Regions from separate parts of the Streptomyces sp. CY-1 genome, predicted to be linked through region 2. Evidence: riboswitches for the same ligand, from Rfam matches in the RefSeq annotation. Region 2 holds a riboswitch; the other holds the start of a gene.
The links. A riboswitch is a leader RNA that binds a small molecule or an ion and turns the genes downstream of it on or off. The one in region 2 is predicted to bind cobalamin.

Region 1: another riboswitch for cobalamin. It lies ahead of ACK1X7_RS45380 ((2Fe-2S) ferredoxin domain-containing protein); the one in region 2 lies ahead of metE (5-methyltetrahydropteroyltriglutamate--homocysteine S-methyltransferase).

The regions. Positions count from the first base shown of each region.
Region 1 is NZ_CP178393.1:10,763,369-10,767,083, reverse strand. It holds gene ACK1X7_RS45385 (FAD-binding dehydrogenase) at 1-755, opposite strand, end outside; gene ACK1X7_RS45380 ((2Fe-2S) ferredoxin domain-containing protein) at 912-1,295, opposite strand; cobalamin riboswitch at 1,380-1,506, opposite strand; gene ACK1X7_RS45375 (NAD-binding protein) at 1,603-3,525, opposite strand.
Region 2 is NZ_CP178393.1:1,932,446-1,936,160, forward strand. It holds gene ACK1X7_RS07960 (helix-turn-helix domain-containing protein) at 1-602, shown strand, start outside; gene ACK1X7_RS07965 (hypothetical protein) at 750-959, shown strand; cobalamin riboswitch at 1,109-1,318, shown strand; gene metE (5-methyltetrahydropteroyltriglutamate--homocysteine S-methyltransferase) at 1,482-3,715, shown strand, end outside.

The DNA.
Region 1 (3,715 bases), 8.8 Mb from region 2:
TTGCCGCGGGCGGCGTCGCTGGGTTCCAGGATCGAGCCGCTGACCCCGGTGACGGCACCGCCGGTGACCACCAGATCGTCCACCCGGTGCCGGAACTTGAAGGTCACCCGCCCGTCCTTCGCGGCGGCCCGCACCTTCTTCTCGAACGGCTCGACCACGGCCGGACCGGTGCCCCAGGTGACATGGAAACGCGGCACCGAGTTGCCGTGCCCGTCCGCGAGGCCGCCACCGCGCTCGGCCCAGCCGACGATCGGGAACCACTGCACGCCGAGCCCGTGCAGCCAGGACCGCTTCTCCCCGGCCGCGAAGTCCACGTATGCCTCGGCCCATTTGCGGGCCCAGTAGTCCTGGCCGCCGGGGTCCAAGACGCCGCGGTCGAAGCCGGCCGTGCCGAGCCAGTCCTGCCAGGCCAGTTCGTGGGTGTCCTTGATGCCCATCAGCCGCTGTTCCTCGGAGTCGACGAAGAACAGGCCGCCGAAGGACCAGAACGCCTGGCCGCCGAGGTTGCTCTCGGGCTCCTGGTCGAGGAGGAGCACCTTGCGTCCCGCGGCCGCCAGTTCGGCCGTCGCGACCAGCCCGGCGAGCCCGCCGCCGACCACGATGGCGTCCGCGTCCGAGGACGCCCCGGAGGCGGCGAAGGCCGGACCGGCCGCCTGGGCGAGCGCGGCGCCGGCGAGCACACCGCCCGCCGCCGTCAGGGCGCGGCGGCGGCTGATCCCGGCGAGCGAAGCGGCGTTCTCTGTGGAGTTCTCCATGGGCTGCCTTCCGGAAGGGGGTTCGGAGGGTGCGGGAGATGCGGAGGGGGTTGCCGCGACGGCAACGTGTTACCGACGGTAGCCCACCGGGTGCGGGGCCGCCAGACTCCTGCTCCCAATGAGCAACTCCCGGCAGCCGCAGGGAACTTCGGCCGGTCAGCGCCCGCCGGACGACGGCTCGGGCGAGGCGCGCGGCCGTGGCGAGAAGGCGTACAGATCGAGGATGTCGGGCAGCGGCGCCACACCGGGGCCGCCCGCCGCGACCCAGGCCACGACGTCCTCTGTCGCGTCCGGGTCGTTGACCAGGCCGAGCCACACCGGCCTGCCCCCGGCGGCACGTCCGGCGGCCGATGGCTGCACCACGATCACATTGGCCCGATCGCAGACGTCCAGACACTCGGAGACGCGTACGGGCGCCTCCTCACCGAGCCGTGCGAGCTGCGCCGCATGGTCGATTCCGGTCACCTTGGGGCTGCCGCAGCAGCAGTCCCGGCATACGGTCACCCGGCATGGCACCGGGTCGGTCGGCCTCACAGGCATGCCGCAGCACCCTCCTCCGGGGAAGTCCGCCCCCCACGCGGCGGAGCCGCACATCGACACACCCCGTCGAGGAGGCGACCGCGTGAGTCTCCTGGCTCTCGGGTCGATGCTCGTCCCGGCCTTCCCACCCGCGTATACGGGCAGTGGCCTGTTCGGGATCCGCTCGCCGATCACAGTGGCGGCACCGCGCCGGATTCACACCGGCTTCCTCGTCCCGCCGTCGCCTTTGTCGCCCGGCATCATCGCATCCCGGGCACCGCCGCACCATGTGGCCCCCGCCCCCGGGAGCACCACGGGCGGCTGGACGTCAGTTGCGGTGGGCCGCCACCCCCGCGAGGATTTCGCCCAGGCCCTGGCGGGTGGCCGCCAGCACCACCCGGTCGTGCGGCCGCAGAACATAGCCGGGGTGCAGATCCCACACCAGCGCGGGCTCCTGAGCGGCGCCGTCGTAGGGAGGCGCCGCGGCGAGGTCGCGCTGCCGGTCGGCGGGTTCCGCCGCGTCCAGTGCGATCACCCGCCAGGCGCCCGGTGCGAACGCCTCGGCGACGGTGCGCCCCTCCAGTTGCGGATGCCCGGCGACATGCAGGGCGGCGAAGAGCAGCACCCGGCGCTCGACCGGTATGGCACCCAGGATCTGACGCCCCATCATCGCCCCGGCGAACGCCGGGGCCGCCAGGCTGGAGACACTGCGGCTGCGGGTGAGGGCCCGCGGATGGGCCGCGCGCAGCGTGCGGTAGACGGCGGTGGCGAAGCGGTCGTCGTACAGGCGCAGCGCCACCCGCAGCCGGGGCTTGACCGAGCGGGCGTACAGCGTCGCCTCCAGGTTGGTGGTGTCGACGCTGGTCAGGGCGAGCAGGGAGTGTGCCCGCTGGATCTTGGCCGCCTCCAGGACGCCCTCCTGGGTGACATCGCCGATGACCGTCGGCACCCCCAGCCTGCGGGCCAGCGGGATACCGCGCGCCGCGGGATCCTCCTCCACGCACACCACGGGGATGTCCATCTCCCGGAGTCTGGCCAGCACCCGGGTGCCGACCTTGCCGAGCCCGAGCAGCACGACGTGGCCGGAGAGACCGCGCGGAGGGCGGCGCAGCGCCGAGGCGGTACGGAAGGTGCCCAGCGCTTCGAGCGCGGCGGCCACCAGGACGGGCAGCATCAGCAGTCCGATCAGCCCGGACAGCAGTTGGAGGACCTTGCGTCCGGTCGGCTCGTCCAGCGCCGGGTCGTCGATCGCCAGCACGTCCAGCACCGTGAGGTAGGCGGCGTGGAGCAGACCGGCTCCGGTGAGCTGCCAGGAGGCGACGGTGAGGGCGAGCACGGCGATCGCCATTCCGGCGACGGACCAGCGCAGTCGGCGGGAGAACAGCGAGGCGAGGGGCAGTCTGCGGGTGCCGAGCCGCCGTGGCGGCAGCGGAGCGCCGGTGGCGGAGACGGCCTCGAGCACCACCGTGTCGCGTCCGGTGGCGGCGGCCACCTCCTCGTCTCCGGGCAGCAGTTTGGGCCCTTCGTCCCCGCTGCTGTCGGAGCCCTCGCTGCCGCCCGGGTCGCTGGTGGTGGACGAGAGCAGGGCGAGGGTGCACAGCCCCGGGCGGGCGACCTCGTCGGGGCCGGGTGGGGTGCGCTCGGCCGCGCGCAGCAGCCCGTCGGCCTGGAGGACTTTGCTGGTGCCCGCGATGGCGGTGGCCGCCAGTGCCGGGGCCGCGGTGTCGGCGTCCGACAGTACGGTGGTGGTGGCGTCCAGCTCCGCCGCGTCCATGCCGGGATCGGCCACCCGCGCCGCCTCGTCGAGGAGTTCCTCCAGATGCTGGCCGAGCTTGCGGTTGTAGAGCCGGATCACCAGCCGCAGCCGGGGGTTGAGACGGCGGGCGCGCAGTGCGGCGTGGATGTTCGCCTCGTCGTCGTCATGGACCAGGGCGAGCGCGGTCGCATGCTCCGCACCCGCCTCGGTCAGCACCTCTTCGTCGAGCACCGGGACCTCCATGACCCGCACTCCCCCGTCCGGAGCGGGGTCGTCCGCGGTCTGCCGGGGCAGCGGGACCCGTCCGACGGCCGCGCTGAACCGGCCGAAGAGCGCGGAGGTACGGCCGCCCGGCCACCATCGCGCCGCCTGCTGCCCGGCCGGGTCCGCCAGCGGGGCGCCACCGGGGATGACGACCGTCACCCGGGTCCGGTAGACGTCATGGAGCTCGGCGGCGAGGCGGTGGGCGAGCGCGTCGTCACCGCAGACGACCATGTGGGCCGTCCCCGAGGGGGACGGCGGGTCCGAGGCGGAGATGGAGAACACGACGGCGAAGCCCCCCGTTGGTCCGTGATGCCGTGGGTCGTCCGGGCGGGGTACGGCGGCCGCGGTCTCCGGCGACCGGCACCCGCGCTCCGGCGGTCATGATCAGACCGTACCTGGCGCGCCCCGCAAGGGAGTTGGG
Region 2 (3,715 bases):
CCGACCTGGGCTATCTCGACGCGGACGGCCCCGTGGTCGCGCTCACCGACACCGCCACCGCCCGTACGGCCATCGGCCGGATCGCCCGCGCCGCACGCCAGGGCAACCCGTTCCTGGAGGTCGAGACCGCAGCCGCCGTCCATGAACTCCTCGTCGCCCTCCGCCGCCTGCGCGCCGACACCGGCGCCGACGGACATCCGGTGCTCCAGGCCCTGGCCCGGGACGCCTTCCAGCCGCTCTCGGTGACCGAACACGCCGCCCGCCACGGCATGACACCGGCCGAACTGCGCACCGCGGTACGCCGCGGCGCGGGGTGCAGCCCCAAGGACTACCTCCTCGGCATCCGGCTGGGCCGCGCCAAGGAACTCCTGGTCGGCACCGAACTCCCGGTGGCCGCCATCGCCCGCCGCGTCGGCTACGACGATCCCGCCTACTTCAGCAGACTGTTCGCCCGCCGAGTGGGCACCGCACCGGTCCACTTCCGCGAGCAGCAGTGCCGCTCGGTCCCCGGCGGCTTCACCGACCGCATCCCCGACCCCAGCCGCCCACCGACGATCCCGCCGTCCGCACCGGCGGACGACGGACGGCGCGGCGGCGGATGACCGGAAGTCCGCCTTAAGCCGGCCGGACGGCTGCGGGGGGCGGCTTCCGCCATTGGGGGGATGGTGGGCCGCGATTGCCCCGCCAAAGGGGCACCATGCATGCGAAGCCGGTCATATCCGGCGGCAGATCCTCAGCAAGGAGTTCCCATGCGTATCCGGACCGCCCTGTCCACGCTCGCCCTCACCGCCGCGTCCCTCGCCGTCGGCGCGGGCGGTGCCATCGCGGACGACGCGCCCGATGTCACCGTCAACAACTCCAGCAGCACGGCCTTCCCCGGGGTCTGTGCCAGCAACCAGTTCTCCTTCGTCACCGTCCCGGTCAATCTGGCGGGCGGGTCGGACTCCGGCGCGTGCTGATCCCCTGAGTTCGCTGATGGGCGGGGTGCGGCCGGTGTCGGCCCGGGCGGCACCGGCCGTATCCTCGGCCATCGCGTGTTCCAATTCACCGTCCCGAATTCCGGACCGCCCCCTGCACAGCGCCGGACGGCCCCGTAGGCTGGCGGGCGTAGTTGGTTCGCCCCGTCGGCCAGGCGGGATGCGTCGTAAGAGGGAACCCGGTGGGAATCCGGGACTGCCCCGCAGCGGTGAGCGGGAACGACCGCCGTCATACGCACTGGGTCCGGTGAGACGGACCTGGGAAGCGACGGCCATTAGGTGTCCTCCCCCAAGAGGACGCGCCCGTGAGTCCGAAGACCTGCCATCTGCCCGCGTACGAACCACTCGTGCGCGGACATCTCGGTGACCTCGAGGGCGGGTCGGCGTACATACCGGGCAGTGGCCAGGCTTTTGCCGCGCGAGGCCGAAAGCCCGGTACGTCACCCTTCGCGCTCTCCTCCCGTCGCCGGGATCTCAGGGATTCATCTCGCGAAGGAGATCTCCGTGACACCGAAGTCCGCAGCCGCGGCAGCACGGGCCACCGTGTACGGCTACCCCCGCCAGGGCCCGAACCGGGAACTGAAGAAGGCGATCGAGGGCTACTGGAAGGGCCGCGTCACCGCCGACGCGCTCAAGTCCACCGCCGCCGAACTGCGCAGCGCCACCTGGCAGCAGCTTGCCGGGGCGGGTATCGACGAAGTTCCCACGGGTGACTTCTCGTACTACGACCACATGCTGGACACCACCGTCATGGTCGGCGCGATCCCCGACCGCCACCGGGAGGCCGTCGCCGCCGATCCGCTCGACGGCTACTTCGCGATGGCGCGCGGCACGCAGGATGTCGCGCCGCTGGAGATGACCAAGTGGTTCGACACCAACTACCACTACCTGGTTCCGGAGCTGGGCCCGGACACGGTGTTCAGGGCCGACTCCGCCAAGCAGGTCGCGGAGCTGAGGGAAGCCCTCGGCCTCGGTCTGGCCGCGCGGCCGGTCCTGGTCGGGCCCGTCACCTACCTCCTCCTCGCCAAGCCCGCCCCCGGCGCGCCCGCGGACTTCGAGCCGCTCACCCTCCTGGACCGCCTGCTTCCGGTGTACGCCGAGGTGCTGGCCGATCTGCGGGCGGCCGGTGCCGAGTGGGTGCAGCTCGATGAGCCCGCCCTGGTCCAGGACCGCACACCGGCCGAACTGAACGCCGCCACCCGCGCCTACCGCGATCTCGGCGCCCTCACCGACCGTTCGAAGCTGCTGGTCGCCTCGTACTTCGACCGGCTCGGCGAGGCCCTGCCCGTGCTGGCCAAGGCCCCGGTCGAGGGGCTGGCGCTGGACTTCACGGAAGCCGCCGCCGCCAACCTGGACGCGCTGGCCGCCGTCGGCGGGCTGCCCCACAAGCGACTGGTCGCCGGTGTCGTGGGCGGCCGCAACATCTGGGTCAACGACCTGGAGAAGTCCCTGGCCAGGCTCGGCACCCTGCTGGGTCTTGCCGGCCGGGTCGATGTGGCCGCCTCCTGCTCGCTGCTGCACGTGCCGCTCGACGCGGCGGCCGAGCGGGACATCGAGCCGCAGATCCTGCGCTGGCTGTCCTTCGCCCGGCAGAAGACCGCGGAGATCGTCACCCTCGCCAAGGGCCTGGCCCGCGGCACCGACGCGATCACCGCCGAACTGGCCGCGAACCGGGCCGCGCTCGCCTCCCGCGCCAACTCCCCCATCACCCGCGACCCGGCCGTCCGCGACCGCGCCGGCGCGGTCACCGAGGCCGACGCGCGCCGCTCCCAGCCGTACGCCGAGCGCGCCACGGCCCAGCGCACCCACCTGCGCCTGCCGCTGCTGCCGACCACCACCATCGGCTCCTTCCCGCAGACCGGCGAGCTGCGCAGCGCCCGTGCCGATCTGCGCGAGGGTCGGATCGACACGGCCGGGTACGAGGAGCGCATCAAGGCCGAGATCCAGGAGGTGATCTCCTTCCAGGAGAAGACCGGCCTGGATGTGCTGGTGCACGGCGAGGCCGAGCGCAACGACATGGTCCAGTACTTCGCCGAGCAGCTCACCGGCTATCTCGCCACACAGCACGGCTGGGTCCAGTCGTACGGCACCCGCTACGTCCGCCCGCCGATCCTGGCCGGTGACATCTCGCGCCCCGAGCCGATGACGGTGCGCTGGACGGCCTACGCCCAGTCCCTCACCGACCGCCCGGTCAAGGGCATGCTCACCGGCCCGGTCACCATGCTCGCCTGGTCCTTCGTCCGCGACGACCAGCCCCTCGGCGACACCGCCCGCCAGGTCGCCCTCGCCCTGCGCGACGAGGTGGGCGACCTGGAGGCGGCCGGGACCTCGGTCATCCAGGTGGACGAACCCGCCCTGCGCGAGACCCTTCCGCTGCGCGCCGAGGACCGGCCCGCCTATCTGTCCTGGGCGACCGAAGCCTTCCGCCTCACCACGGGTGGCGTACGGCCCGGCACCCAGATCCACACCCATATGTGCTACGCCGAGTTCGGCGACATCGTCCAGGCGATCGACGACCTCGACGCCGATGTCATCAGTCTGGAGGCCGCCCGCTCCCATATGCAGGTGGCCCGCGAGCTCGCCGCCCATGGCTACCCGCGCGAGGCCGGGCCCGGTGTGTACGACATCCACTCCCCGCGCGTGCCCAGCGCGCTGGAGGCGGCCGAACTGCTCCGCACCGGCCTGAAGGCCATCCCCGCCGAGCGGCTGTGGGTCAACCCCGACTGCGGCCTGAAGAC